DNA from 3 places in the Metabacillus sp. 84 genome. Region 2 is predicted to be linked to each of the others. Evidence: riboswitches for the same ligand, from Rfam matches in the RefSeq annotation. Region 2 holds a riboswitch; each other region holds the start of a gene.

Region 1 (5,005 bases), on a different contig from region 2:
TCATCGTATTCGACACTTCTCGCGTACCGCCGGCCTTTCATTACCCCTCCGAGACTTTTAAAGCCTTCTTCTTCGCTGTAAGTAATAACAGATCCGCCATAGGAGGTTACCCCAAAAATCCGGTTGGACTTTTTATCGTACGTTAAATCCCAAATGGTGGTGTTGGAAGTGGTGGTTGCTTTTCCAAGATCCGTAATTTCTTTCGTTTCCGGATCGTAGCGGTACAGATGCTCATTCGGGGTGGATCCAACCCAGACACGGTGCTGGGGATCTATTTCAATGGACCAGGCCGCAGAAGCGCCCGGGAGTGTTTCAATATCCACGATTTTCTCTGTCTGAAGGTCAATCACTGCAAGCTTGGCAGGCTCACCCTGCAGCAGGGCGTAAAAACGAGGCTGGCCATATTGATCGAGTCCCGCCTTTCCGCGTATCACATTTACATACTTAACCTGAGGACCAAGGTTCTCAAAAGGTCCTCCTGTGGCCGATGCAGGAAAGGTCAGCAATGAAATGAGGAGCAAAAACGAAAAAAATAATCGAAGTAACTTCATGAAAATCCTCCATAACGATCAATATTGCATCATTGGATCTTTCAACTATGTTCTGCATTCAGCTGAAAAATTATGTCAAAATCGTGCAAGGTCCGGAGAAATATTCAGCTTGAAACAAGCAGCTGACCGTAAAAAAACACAAAAGCCCGTGAGATTCTACCTTCTGTTTTATCGCATGGTCCTGTTTCCTTAATGATATAACCCTTTGCTGTCTGTGTCACTGTTTACCCATAAAGAATAATTCAGCAAAGAAAAGTCGGCTTGCCGGAAAGAGCCCTCTGACTGGTCAAAAAGACTTTCCAGTATTTTCACATCTTCCTTCAGTCTTTTTATAGAGGTGTAGGCCTTTCGTTTTTGGCTGGAATGGAGGTGGAAGTGGATGTACTCCCTGATGATGGTTTCATCAATATGCTTTCCGCTGGTCAAATTTGTGTAGTTAATATAATACTGGCTGAACAATTCCAGCGCTTCCTCTGTCTTCGGGTTCCGTTTGATGTTTTTCTCTTTCATTAAACCCGTCAGTTCCCGCCTTAAAGTCTGATACCTTAATTGTTTGTTGTTTCGAATTCTCATGTTCGGTTCCCGATACAATGGCTGATCCTCCATCAAAGTTCATTTTGTTCTCGAATGTCTGGGATGATCTACATTGAGACGAAAGCCATCTTTTTCTGAAAGGCTTCGTTAAACACGGCAGGCGGATTCGCTCTTGCCAGGTTAGCGGCAGCGGGTGAAAACCAAATGTGTGTTTGAACATAGCCTTTCCGAATTGCAATTGGCAGCCTGACAATCCTGGCATGAATGCTTTAGACTCATGGCTTTGCGTCCTTATCTTTCAACAAGTTTGCCTTTTACGTCTGCTCCAGCTTCCCTGAACACGAGGACTATTATACTACAAATGATCCGGGAACCGTAAAAAAGGCTGGCAATTTAGCCAGCCTTTTCCTAAAATGCCATTATTGCTGTGAAGCGGCGTCCGTGATGCGTCCTTCTCCGCCTTCTTTAATCTCTGGATTCGTTTTTACGTACTCGCTGAATGTTTCCCAGTCTACGTAGCCAGGCTCGCTTACACGGCCTTCTCCGTATGCATTTTCAAATACAGTGTAGTTGTCTCCGCCTGCAGCTGTAAAGGTGTTGGTCGCTACTTTGTACATTTTTTCAGGGTCAAGAGCGGCATAAGCATCTCCGTCTCCTTTCACTTGAACGTCTGTGACACGTTCTCCGGCAGGTTTTGTGCTGTCATACGTGAACTTCATGCCGGCAACCTGAAGGAATGCACCGGATTGAGCTGGCGCCGTATCGACACTGTGCTCCAGAGCTTCTTTAATTTCTGAGCCCTTTAAGTCCATGATGGCCAAGGAGTTTCCGAAAGGCATAACGGTCAGGATTTCACCCATCGTAATGGTTCCCTGATCAATGGAAGCACGAATTCCGCCGCCATTTTGAAGAGCGATTACAGTATCAGGGTCGATTGTTTTCGCTTTCGCAAGCATACCGTCGGTGATCAGGTTTCCTAGGTTCGTTTCTTTTGTTCGGACATTATCACGTGCACCGTCAAGAGCAACAGGTGTCTCGGCTACCTCTTCGTTTTTCACTTCTTCGATTTGAGGCTTGTACTTATTAACAATTTCCATCGCTTCAGCATCATCTGCTTTCGCGCTTACATCAATCAATTGCCCTTCGTGTGAAATCACTTTTCCCATGTAGTCAAATTCCACATCAAGAGATCCAAGGAAGTCGCTGTACTGGTAAGCCTGAACGATTACAGTCGGTTCTTCTCCTGTTTTGTCAAAGACAGGTTCATCAAGACGTGTATGGGAGTGGCCGCCTACGATGACATCCAATCCTTCTACTTCCTTCGCAAGGGTTACATCGTTGTCGCCGCCGCCATCTTCATATCCAATGTGAGTAAGGGCAACAATTTTGTTGATTCCTTTTCCTTCAAGCTCTGCTACTGCTTTTTTCGCTTCTGCGATGTAGTCCTCGAATTTCACGCCTTCTCCCGGGCTGGAGATAGTCGCTGTCTCAGCAGTCGTCAAACCAATGATTCCCACTTCTTCGCCATTGACTTCTTTTACGATGGCGCTGTAGGATTTTCCGTCTTCAGGAGCTTCGGAAATCGTATCGCTGTGAAGGTTTTTCATGTTTGCATCATTTGAGAAATCTACGTTTGCACTGACAAATGGAAATTCAGCTTTTTCTACGAAACGGGCCAAAGGCTCTGTTCCAAGATCAAATTCATGGTTTCCGTACACCATCGCATCGTAGCCTGCAAGATTCATAAGCTCAAGGTCTGCTTGTCCCTTAAATTCGTTGAAATATAGAGTTCCAGAGAAAACATCGCCGGCATCAAGAAGAAGGGAGTTTTCTTTCGCCTCTCTCATTTCTTTAATAGCTGTAATTCTTTTTGGAGCTTTTTCAACATTTGCATGTGTATCGTTGGAATGAAGGATGGATAGATCGAAGCTTGCAAACGCAGCGTCAATCTCTTCTTTCAGGCGCTCGATTTCCTCCATGATGGCAGGATCAATGTTTTCTTCTACCTTGTCTGCATCCTTCTTCAGTTCTGCAGAGTTCGGGAATAGGGCTAAAAGTGCGTTTGTAATTTCCTGATCCTTTTCTTCCAGCTTCTCTGAAATTTCGATCATTTTAAGTGCAGCTTCTTTATCATTGTCAGAAATAGCCTGATCTGCTTTTAGATTGTATTTGAACTGAGTAAGGTCAAAGCCAACCAGCTGATAAGCTACCTTTGCAGGAAGGATGTATTCGGATCCCATCGCTTCGCGGACATTGGAGCGGTATACTTTTCCGACGAGCTTGCCGTAGTTTTCGGTTTGATCAATCAGGTCAAAATACGCGGACTGCATTTCTTTGCTTGGAGTTTCGCTGTATTGTGCGCGGAAATCATTGGTGGCCCGCTTAAGTTTTTCTCCGTATCTTACAGCATCGAAGTAATAGGCGGCGCGCATTTGACGCTCAACAGCCATTTCAAGGCGTTCTCTAAGAATGCGTTTGATCCGCGGGCTGGACACTTCATTAATAACGTCCCAGCCTTCTTCGATTGCATCCTTGGTCAAGTTGTATCTCGCTTCGAATTCAGGAGTGATTTCAGGTCCGTTCGGGGTAACATTGGTGTAGTATCTATGCAGGGAGCTTGCAAGAGTTTCGGCTTTATGTACGGTTTTTGACGCGAAAGTGCCTGTGGCAGCGGATGCCGGTGTGGCTGCTAAACCAGAAGAAAGTACGGCAGCTGCAATACCCGCAGTTAGTGCTTTGCTTTTGAACATTCAGATATTCCCCTCTCAAATTAAAAAATGGTAAAACGGATTTATTAAAGCGGTTTCGGTCCCAACTAAAATTCTATCGCAACATCAGAGCTGTTTCTATGAGAAAATTGTAAATTAATTGTTTAATTTGTAAACAGATTATTATATTTACAATAAATTAGGGACTTTCAGCAGGTCGCTGACAAGGGGATAAAGCGTCAAAAAAAGAGCTGTCCGAAAACGGATCAGCTCTTTTTCATGATTATTTTATTCCATAATAGCTTTTGTACACATTTAAAACCGGGACTTTATACGCGCGTCCATTAACGGTCACTCTTCTCAAGTCCCCATAATCTTTTAATCTCTTTCTTACCCATTCAACTCTTGCTCCGTTTTTCGGTCCGTGATAAAGAGGAAGAAGCTTGGCCGCGCCTCCTGCTGCATGCGGCGCAGCCTGGGAGGTGCCGCTGAGATTTTTATAGGAGCTCTTAAAAACGGTAGAACGAATGTCCACTCCCGGAGCAAGAAGATCGAGGCTGCTTCCGAAGCTTGAAAAAGAAGCAATTCTGTTAGTTTGATCCACAGCACCGACAGAAATGGTATAGGGGGAGGACGCCGGATACTCGACTCGCTTCCCTTTATTTCCGCTTGCCGCAATGATGACAACACCTTTATTGTAAGCACTTTTTAAAACCTGCTCGGTTATTTCATTCCTGCCGGATTCGTCGCTTAAGCTTACATTAATGATGTCCGCTCCGTTATTGGCGGCCCAGGCGATTCCGGCTGCCTGGTCAGAGGCGTAGCCCTCGTCATTTTCATCTAACACTTTCACAGCTAGCAGTTTAGCTTCAGGGACCATTCCTACCGAGCCGAATGTATTAAAATTCGCTCCGATAATGCCGGCAATATGTGTTCCATGCTGAAGCTTCCCGGTGTCAGGCGCCATCCCCCGCTTTTCGCCATTTATGAATGAAACCCTCGAGATGACCCTTCCCTTTAAATCCTCATGCTCGGCAATCCCGGAATCTACGATGGCAATTTTGCAGGCACAGGGCTTAGAGGCGAGACGGTGGCTTTGGGAGTTTTTCACTCCCCATGAAATCTGCTGCGAGTAGCGCGGGGCTTTAAAGGCAGCGGCTCCCGATGTTTTTAAGTCGTGCTGTGCAGAGATAATGACCGGGTTCTTTTTTA
Region 2 (5,005 bases):
GCCTGCAATCATTGGAGAATCATCGGCTTCATCAGCCGATTTGAAAAGAACGCGGGGAGAGTGATTCATCACCTTGCTGATCAGTCCAGGAACGTCTTCTCCCCTGTAATTCGATTTTAGGCTTCCCACCTTATTTGTGTTGATTTTTGAGCGGATGGAATGTCCCTGAGAAGAAATATAATACAAAACAAGCTGGCTGCTTCTGAATCTCAGCTGCACGATTCTGACCAGTTCATTAAAAATCGTATCAGAATCTGTGAAATTCAAAGCCGTAACCATATCATACATTTCCGAAAATGCATCCTCGGATTCTAAAAACCGTTTCCTGTACAGCCGATTTACTTCCAGTGCATCTTCAAGTGCCTCTTTCAACTGCCTTTTTTCTTCTGAAGCCTCCTGATAAAGGGTTGTTAAATCCGAATACCGTTCCTGCTGGGAATTACGTGACAGACCTGTAAAAAGGAGGAGGAAAAAATACAGGAGAAGCGTTAATATGCTTTCGAAGTTTGTAAAAAATAAATACAAATCTCCGCCCTGGTTAACTTCGTAAAACAACGTGGTGATCACTGCACCGGAAAAAGGAATAAAGCCGGGGTAGATGCCGTATCTGAGAGAAATCAGTACAATAGCAACAGGCCAGACAAACAAGCCAAGTGCAGGAAGATTTTCGCTAAAATAGAAAATGGCTGCTGCATTTAATCCTGTCAGGGAAAATGCTTCTATTACTTTTCGTATTGTTTTCGACTGATTATAGATCAAAAGAATCACTACTTTCGGCAAAAAATAGGTTGATCTTACAAAAACAGGCTGATATGATTAGGCCTAAGGTGATGGGCAAACTTGCTGAAAAGCAAGGACGCAAAGGCATGGGTCGTCAGATTTCCTATGGGAGATACCGATCGCCAGCCTGCGAAGCTGCCATCCCTCGTTAAAAAAACGGAGGGATTACAAATGAATAACGTAATCAAATTTTTTGTATTGATCTTTTTTGCCGTATCCATTACTGTCTCTTTATCGTCTCCAGTCACTGCAGCCTCTGCAATGTCACACGGAAGCAACGGGATTCTTGACGGCGTGAAATCCTATAAGATTTACTACGATGCTCCTACCCCTGCAATTATCAGAAAAATGAAAGCTTATGATCTGGTGATCATAGAACCCCTCTTGTACACCAAAACCCAAATCGATGAGATTAAAAAGGGCGATACGAAAGTATACGGCTACATCAACTCGATGGAAGCCGATAATTGGAATACAGCATTTATCCGGAAACTTCTCCCCCAGGATTACTACCGGAGCAATGGACAAAAACACTATATCAAGCAATGGGATTCCTATTTGATGAATATGGGTTCTTCCCATTTCAGGCAGCTGCTTCTGTCAGAAATCCATGCACAGGTATACAGCAAGAATATGGACGGTGTCTTTTTGGATACAGTCGGAAATATAGATGATTATTTTAGCAGTAAGCCCGCTGAGCTAAAAAAGCAGCGGACCGGTTTGCAGCAGCTCCTTAAAAGCGTTACATCTTCCTACCCAAGATTGGGGATCATCCAGAACTGGGGAATGGATACATTGAAAGCTGCCAGCGCTGATTATGTAGACGCCATTATGTGGGAGGACTTTTCTCACCGGGTCGTTTCCAAGGACCAATGGTCTAGGAATCAAATTCTTGATTTAAAAGAGCTGCAGCAGGAAACTGGGCTGGAGGTTCTGACCGTCTCATTTGAACAGCACTCAAAAAGTGATGCATTTTCTGCAGCTCAAGGATTTAAGCATTACAAAGCGGTAAAAGACTTTAACCGCTGGTAATTCGACAAAAACTAGTACTCTAATCATAAACTCAATAACTGCTTACATTATTTGTAGCACACGCCCAGATTGAAGACAATTTCCAAATAGGCTCACCAGTTTCACCCTGCTTAATCATCCTGGTTCCTGCTCAAAACGGACTGATGTACACCATTCATTTTACCTACTTCTAATGTCTTAGTCTATTAAGTTTTTTAGAAAACATGACAATAGACATAAAAATATCATGCGTACAGTAAACCGTTCTCATGTTCTCTCCCCTTTTTTCTATTCGGTTTGCCAATCTGCCTGAGTCATTCTGAACAAAACTTTCACAAAGAAAACCCCGGTGAACGAGGGTTTTCTTTTTGCTATTTTCTATCAGCAGGATCTTTCTTTCAGTTCAGGAACGTGCATATACACGCATCATTGCATGATTCTCCATCAGCTTGAAAGGTACTCTAAATCAAAAAGGACCCCACTTATAGGTAAAGAAGCCGTAATTCCGGATAGCAAAATTCCGTAAATAAGCAAACTAGGTGCAGGATTAGGAGACTTGCCCCGATACTCTTACAGCTCGTCCCTATTCTATTGAGACTATAAAAAAAGGATGGGACAAAAGGTTTCCGGCTAAAAAAAACCGAACTTTATTTGAAACTCTGGTATAGAGCTTCGTAAAAGTTCGGTTTTCTTATTTTCATGCTTTTTCCCAACAAATTATTCGGCTTTAAGGACAACACTTTTAGTTATATCCCAGCCTATTTTTCGGCCTATTTCTGCACCTGCTCAGCTTTAAGCGAATAATTGTGAAAGACTATCTTTTTTGAACTCTGAACAGGGAAGCAGGACAGGCTTTTCAAATTTTACAGCGGCAGCCGCTCGATTGTTATGATTGAACCGGTTTCTTCCACATGCCGGCAATTATGGCTGTAACAAGGGCTCCAATCAGGATGGCCGCTACGTACAGAAGGGGATTTCCTTCAACGATTGGAATAACAAATGCTCCCCCGTGCGGTGCCGGAAGCTTTATGCTGAACAGCATAGAAAGGGCACCTGCTGTCGCCGCTCCGATAACGGATGCCGGGATGACTCTTCCAGGATCTGCAGCTGCAAATGGAATCGCTCCTTCTGTAATAAAGGAAGCGCCCATGATATACGCTGTTTTTCCAGCTTCCCGTTCCTGCTTTGTAAATTTATTTCTAAAAAAGGTCGTTGCCAGAGCCATACCTAGCGGAGGGACCATTCCTCCTGCCATTATTGCAGCATGGGGTGCGAAGTTTCCTGCATCGATCATGGCAATACCAAAGGTGTAGGCTGCTTTATTTAGCGGGCCTCCCATATCTATTGCCATCATTCCGCCGAGGATCAAACCCAGAAGAATTAAATTTCCGGTTCCCATCCCCATAAGCCAGCCATTCAGCGCATCATTCAATGCTTTTGCAGGGGGGATTACGACTGTCAGCATGATCAAGCCTGTTGAGAGAACACCAAACAGCGGATAGAGCAATACAGGCTTAATGCCTTCCAGTGAACCAGGCAGCCCGCTGAATGCTTTTTTAATCAGCACTACGAGATACCCTGCAAGGAAACCGGCGATCAATCCTCCAAGAAACCCTGCTCCCCCAGTGGAAGCAAGAAGCCCGCCGACTGCACCGGGAGCAAATCCGGGACGGTCTGCAATACTCATCGCGATAAATCCTGCCAGAATCGGAATCATAAGCGCAAAGGCATTATCTCCTCCGATGGTTTTTAATAGATAGGCAATTTGATTATAGCTTGGATCATCCGGATTCGCGGAATTAATCCCAAACATGAACGATATGGCAATCAGAATGCCTCCGCCCACAACAAACGGCAGCATATTGGATACACCGTTCATTAAATGCTTGTAGAAGCCGGTTCTCTGTCCTTTTTCTTTTTGTCCATCCGGCGAAGCGCTTTTCCCGCTTTTGTAAATTGAGGCATCCTGCTTCAGAGCCTGTTCAATCAGTTCCTGCGGCTTTCTGATCGCCTGTGCAACCGGTACCTCTATGACGTGCTTGCCGCCGAATCTTTCCATTTCCACTTGCTTATCAGCAGCTACGATGATGGCGGAAGCCCTTTCAATATCATCCTGAGTCAGGAGATTTTTCACACCGCTTGAGCCGTTCGTTTCTACTTTAATTTGAACGCCCATCTCCTTAGCCTTTGCTTTTAATGAGTCAGCTGCCATATACGTATGGGCAATCCCTGTCGGACAGGCCGTAACAGCAAGGACCAGCTGCTCTTCGGATGATAGGGAAGCTTCATCCCCTTCATTATCATCCATTTCGCTGTCTTCCTTTGAATTGATGGCCTCCAGAACTTCCTCCTCCGTCTTTGCCTCTTCTAATTTCTTTCTAAAATCCGGATCCATTAAAAAACTTGAAAGGGAAGAGAGTGTTTCTAAATGGGTATTGTCCGCACCTTCCTCTGCTGCAATCATAAAGAACAAACGGCTAGGCACACCGTCAAGCGAGTCATAATCAATGCCTGCTGCAGAACGTCCGAATGCGATAGCCGGACTTTTGACCGCTTTTGTTTTTGCATGCGGAATTGCTATGCCTTCTCCGATTCCGGTTGTACTTTGAGCCTCCCGTGCCAGAATGGCTTCTTTGTACCCGGCACGGTCATGTAATTTTCCGGCACGGTCCAGCTGATTGACTAATTCGTCAATAACCAGTTCTTTTGAATTCGATGAAAGATTTAATAGAATGGTATCTTTCGTCAGCAAATCTGTAATTCTCATGTTCCTTCCCCCTTATCCGATTTTCTCTATTTTTATTTGCGTCAGCAGCTTCCCGGCTTCTTCTTTTGTACAAAGGTCATCCGAGAATGCTGTTGCACTGCCTGCAGCGGTACCAGTCCGGAAGGCTTCTTCATAATCCTCTCCCTTTGTATAGGAGGCCAGAAAACCAGCCACAACGGAATCGCCTGCTCCAACTGAGTTTTTCAATGTACCGGCTGGTACGGAAGCCTTTAAGACGAGATTTTCATTAATGAAGACGGCTCCTTCGCCTGCCATTGAAACAATGACATTCCGAACGCCCTGAGCGATCAGTTTTTTCCCAAAGTAAGCTGCTTCGTTCACACTCGTTACGTTCGTTCGGAATAAGTCTCCCAGCTCATGATGGTTCGGCTTGATCAGCAGCGGTTCATATTGGAACGTTTCTTCAAGAGCGGGACCGGTTGTGTC
Region 3 (5,005 bases), on a different contig from region 2:
TTTGCAACCAGATCATTAATTATGACCTGCCATGGAACCCGATGAGACTTGAACAGCGGATCGGCCGTATTCACCGGCTCGGCCAGGAACGGGATGTTCATATATACAACCTGTCTACCAAAAACACCGTGGAAGAGCATATTCTAAAGCTGCTGTATGAAAAGATTGATTTGTTTGAAAAGGTTATAGGACAGCTGGATGAAATTCTGGCTAAATTGGAAATCACAAATTTTGAAGAACACCTTCAGGATATCCTCTTTCACTCATCAACGGAAGGCGAGATGAAAATCAAAATGGAAAACCTGACCTCAATCCTTGATTTCGGCAAGCAGGAAACAGAGGAACAAAAAGCATCCGGCGGTATTTAAAAAGGAGGGAACTGCATGAACCAGCAGCAAATTTATGGATTGCTAGAGAGATTTTTCAAAGCGAATTATTGTGACGTCTCCGGTAATGGTGCCGGGTCTCTGGCCATTCAGCTGACACCGGACATGGATAAAGAGCTGATGAACCGCCCTTTTTACTGGCATTACCTGGAGAAAACCGGCGGAGAGCCCAACCCGATGAAACTTCATTTGCTCACAGACCGGGACGCTGAAACGGAAAGTGAAAAACCTGAATTTATTCACTTCGGCTCTCCAAGGCTGCATCAGATTTTTCGTTCTGCACAAAAGCTCGGCTCTTTCGCTCGTATGTATGAAAAATCGGCTGCAATCCAAGGCCAGCAGCCTCTTCATCCGTGGCTTGGGATAAATATTACAGTCTCTTATCAATGTGACATGAAAAAGGACGTTGTCTATTCCATCGGGCTGCACTTAATCAGCGGAACCATGGTGGAGGGTTTTCAGGACCGGCTGAACGAGCTCGTTCTGACACCGACCATCCCCGATTTCAGCTTCACCCTCTCCCCTCTGATCCTGCCTAAAAGCGGGATGCAAAGGATCAGGACACATATAGAGCAAAGAATTTCAGAGGATGACCATACATGGGCAGAAGAAGCGAAGCAGCGCTGGAATGCTGATTTAATGCTCCTGCACCATTTTTATGAGGACATGGAGGAAAAGCCGGAAGTGTACGAGCTGGAGAAAGGTGCGTTGAAAGACTTATATGAACCAAGAATACATATTTCTGTCAATAACGGGGGTATTTTTTACCTGAACGAAAAAACAATTTTTTAATAATATCGGCTGAAAAAACAAGAATATTAAATTATTTTTCAATTTCGACAGCTTTCGGCAACTTTTTTCCATCCTGCTATTTATAATCATAGTACAAAGGTTACCTTCCCAGCCATGGACCAAAGTATTAGCTCAGACGGAATGATAGCTTTCACCAGTCAGACAAAGGCAAACCTGCTGAAAGGCAGCGACGCAAAATCACGGGTCTAAGGTTGCCGGAGGCAATGATGATCGCCGGATTGCCTGAAATACATACGTATTTTAGGAGGAAAAGGGATGGAAAATGTTATGGTCAAAGAAGAAATGGATTTGGACTTGGAATGGAAGGATTTAATCAAAGCAGCATTGGAAATGGGACTAAGCAAAGAAGACATCCGCACCTTCCTTCAAACGAATCAGGATGAAAGAAACAGCTGACAGTTTGTCGAAAAAATTTTGTCGATTTTGTTCGATTTACCGAAGAAAACCCTTCGTTATATGCTATAATGACTAAGGGAAGGTGATGTTATGATCGGAGAACGCATTCGCAAATACCGCAAAGAAAAAAACCTATCACTATCTGAACTAGCAGACCGAGCAGGCGTTGCAAAATCTTATCTGAGTTCGATCGAACGTAATCTCCAATCCAATCCATCGGTACAATTTTTGGAGAAGGTTTCAGCTGTGCTTGGTATTTCTGTAAACACCCTGTTGAACGGAAATACGGACGATGCATATGCGAGCCAGCTTGATCAGGACTGGGCATCACTTGTTAAAGAAGCTATGCAATCAGGAGTTACAAAAGATCAGTTTCGTGAATTTCTGGAATTTAATAAATGGCGGATTAATCAGCCAAAAAAATAAACGGTCAGGACACTTGTCCAGGCCGTTTATTTTATGTACTGTCTGATTTTTGCTGGTGAAGTTCTTCAATTTTCAGGATTGCCTGCCAAATGGTTGATATCGAATAAATAATCAAAAGAATCCCCGGTATGATCGCAAGAAGGGCTCTCCCCTCTTTTGACCGTACATAGCTGCTGATGTATCCTGCATAAGGAATGGTCGACCCCGTGTATTCAGCCACTACATTTTGCGCCAGAACCGGGTCTGAGTCCTCAGATTGATTGTGATCCCCTTTGGTTCGGTACACAGCTTGACCGCCGCTCATTGTTTTTCCGGTAATTCTATGGGTTGCCAGATCCTTTTCATTCATCCAGTATGTGATGACATTCCCCACTTCAAAGCGATTCATATCACCGCCCGTTTTCACCGCGATGACAGACCCTGTTTGAATTCCCGGTTCCATCGATCCTGAAAGAACAGTTTTCAGCTGATATCCAAAAACTTCAGGCTCCCCTCCCGATGCTTTCGATGAAAAAACGGCTATCGCAAGTCCGGCAATGATTAGAAACAGCAGCATGGAAAATGCCCGGCCGGCAAGCTTCATCGAATGGCCTCTTCTTCATCCTCTGCCTGTTCTTCTAGAAGTATATCTCTGTTATCTTCATGTTCCGGACTTTCGGTTGTACCCTTTTCGCCCTTTGGCTGCAATGTTTGAGCCATTTCTTCTTGTTTCTCCTGTGTCTCAGGATCTTCAGACTTTGCCCGCTGGTCATCCTGCGGCTCAGGATTTACTCGCTTTGCTTTCTTTTCATCCTGCGCCTCTGGATTTACTCGCATTGCTTTCTTTTCATCTTTCGTCTCAGGCTTTGCTTCTTGTTCATCCTCAATTTCCGGATTCCCGCATGCAGCTGCCGTTATTTTCCCGCTGCTCGTCCAAACCGTTTTATCTTCTTCTCCCTCATAGCCAGGGCGCTGGGCAATTTTTGCGTAATAGGTGCCTGGCTCCTCTGTGCTAACCATAATTTGCGCGGACCTGTCTTCTCCGATTTCCTCCAACGAACCTTCCTCGATCACTTCGTCATTCAGGTAGATGCGGTAATCAGTGCCGCCAGTCATGGCAAACCCGCTATTTTTTACGGAGAAAATCACTTGCTTTGTTTCGCATACCAAATTCTCTGTCTGTTCATAGCGGAGCTTGCTGCCATCCCACCATGATCCCATTTGAATTCCGATCGTCTGCTGACTGTCCTTGCTGAAGTAGGCCTGGACAGGGGATGAAAAGACGCCTGCTGCAAGAAAAGCGGCGCATACGAATCCGGCCGTTTTTACAGCGCCCCTCTTTTTCTTGTGTTCTTTGTCCACCGGTATCACCTTCCATGTAGGTTAAGTGCTTCCTCTGTCCGCTAATCAAAAACAGAACGGGAGAGGGGCTGCCTCATCCCGCTTATGTAAAATCGTCCTGAATCCATTCAGCGCTTATAGCTCTTGTCCTTTTCCCTGCCGGCCGTCAAATGTCCATTTAAGCTGAAGAGAATCGCCTTGGAACTGATTTTGATCCTCATCATTATCAACGAATTCAAACTGGACGAACAAGTCATCGGTCGTTCCTGCTTTCAGTCCTTTTTTCTTTTCAAAAAGAGGTGTGAAAACATTGCTGGAAACAGCGTTAGGATCCATTTCCTTTAATTCTTCCAAGGTTGTGCTGTAAATGACATCATTCAGCTTGTCTGCATTATAAAGGAAGTTTACCTTAATATGGCTGCCTAGGTCCTCCGTGTTAGCTTCTTCGCCTTCTTTGTTCACAACTGTATAATCTGTAGTCAAAAGTACCTTCTTAATGTCGACCGTTCCATCGTTTTGCAGCTTGAATGTACGGGTTACATAATCTCCCGGAGCCATGTCCTTCACATTCACAACTTCAGTCGGAACCGCATTTAAGTCAAGTGTGCCGGCAGCAAATGAGCTCGTTGCCTCTGCTCTGTCATTGAAATAAGCATATGTACCCCCGCCGACCAACGATAGTCCCAATGCTGCTGAAGCAATACCTAACCCTAATTTCGTCTTGATCCCCATTTTACATTCCTCCTGTTTCCTGTGTATGTGATCTCTTATACCTAAGCCCTGTCACGCCTTCGTCCATTCTTTTGGACCAAACATGAAACCAGCCTTTGCAAAGAGGCTCAACCGGTGGTGCAGCTTTTAATTTTCACCTATTTTGTTTAAATATTCCGACAAATATTACCGCGAGGAATTCATCTCATCTGTTATGACAAATTATTTATGATTTGGGATAAAATTCTTCCTTCTTTCCTCCTTAAGTGTAGCAGTCGCCTAAATTCGGCAAAAGGTTCTTTATACCAATAAATCACCTCATCCATTTGTATGATTTTTGAAGTCCCCGGTTTAATAAAAAGCATGAAATCAATGTTTTCCACTAAAATTTTTTACCCCATGAACCAATGGGTCCGGTTCTTTCGGCATTGAAATGGAATGAGTCTACCTAAATAAAAAGAACCCGGATTCTTTTCCAGGTTCTTCTTTATGCATATAGAGAAATGACAGGCTGATCTGACTCGGATTGTGCGTATTTTCCATTAACCGGTGCGATTTTACGCTGGCCGCTTACTTTCAGAACCCGCTGGAAGGTAAGATCATTCGAACAGGAAGGGCATATCCATTCCCCGCCGCTGTAGCTGCTGTAAGAAGACTTGGCACAGCGGGGGCACACTTTTTTAAACATTTCCATCTCTCCTAAACTGTGACATGAAGAATCCAAGTAGAATGAAGGACCAGTACAAAGGAATAGAGGATACACGCTCCGTACGTAACCCCCTTTAGGAGGGTCGTCGTTTTAATTGGGAGGAGAAAGACCATGAAAAAGAGGAGAAAGGAAAACAGAAGCTTGACTCCGATAAAAGCGGCCGGACTCCATTCATACAGCCCTCTCATGATAGGATTGGCTTCCTGTATAAAGCCCAGCTCCAGCCCGGCTAAAGTGATGAAAA

Evidence for each region. A riboswitch is a leader RNA that binds a small molecule or an ion and turns the genes downstream of it on or off. The one in region 2 is predicted to bind cyclic di-GMP.
Region 1: linked by a shared signal. The riboswitch ahead of ACQCV8_RS02345 (swarming motility protein SwrAA) and the one ahead of ACQCV8_RS05330 (putative glycoside hydrolase) in region 2 are both predicted to bind cyclic di-GMP.
Region 3: linked by a shared signal. The riboswitch ahead of ACQCV8_RS15275 (anti-repressor SinI family protein) and the one ahead of ACQCV8_RS05330 (putative glycoside hydrolase) in region 2 are both predicted to bind cyclic di-GMP.

What each region holds. Positions count from the first base shown of each region.
Region 1 covers NZ_JBNILN010000001.1:465,881-470,885, forward strand. The annotation lists gene ACQCV8_RS02340 (hypothetical protein) at 1-551, opposite strand, end outside; gene ACQCV8_RS02345 (swarming motility protein SwrAA) at 741-1,142, opposite strand; cyclic di-GMP riboswitch class I at 1,323-1,407, opposite strand; gene ACQCV8_RS02350 (5'-nucleotidase C-terminal domain-containing protein) at 1,505-3,835, opposite strand; gene ACQCV8_RS02355 (S8 family serine peptidase) at 4,077-5,005, opposite strand, start outside.
Region 2 covers NZ_JBNILN010000002.1:149,788-154,792, reverse strand. The annotation lists gene ACQCV8_RS05335 (hypothetical protein) at 1-780, opposite strand, end outside; cyclic di-GMP riboswitch class I at 824-915, shown strand; gene ACQCV8_RS05330 (putative glycoside hydrolase) at 952-1,812, shown strand; gene ACQCV8_RS05325 (PTS fructose transporter subunit IIABC) at 2,678-4,558, opposite strand; gene pfkB (1-phosphofructokinase) at 4,571-5,005, opposite strand, start outside.
Region 3 covers NZ_JBNILN010000009.1:99,844-104,848, reverse strand. The annotation lists gene ACQCV8_RS15285 (DEAD/DEAH box helicase) at 1-368, shown strand, start outside; gene ACQCV8_RS15280 (YqhG family protein) at 384-1,178, shown strand; cyclic di-GMP riboswitch class I at 1,336-1,425, shown strand; gene ACQCV8_RS15275 (anti-repressor SinI family protein) at 1,455-1,595, shown strand; gene ACQCV8_RS15270 (helix-turn-helix domain-containing protein) at 1,686-2,021, shown strand; gene sipW (signal peptidase I SipW) at 2,053-2,604, opposite strand; gene ACQCV8_RS15260 (hypothetical protein) at 2,601-3,362, opposite strand; gene ACQCV8_RS15255 (TasA family protein) at 3,477-4,073, opposite strand; gene ACQCV8_RS15250 (hypothetical protein) at 4,540-4,740, opposite strand; gene ACQCV8_RS15245 (DUF5658 family protein) at 4,752-5,005, opposite strand, start outside.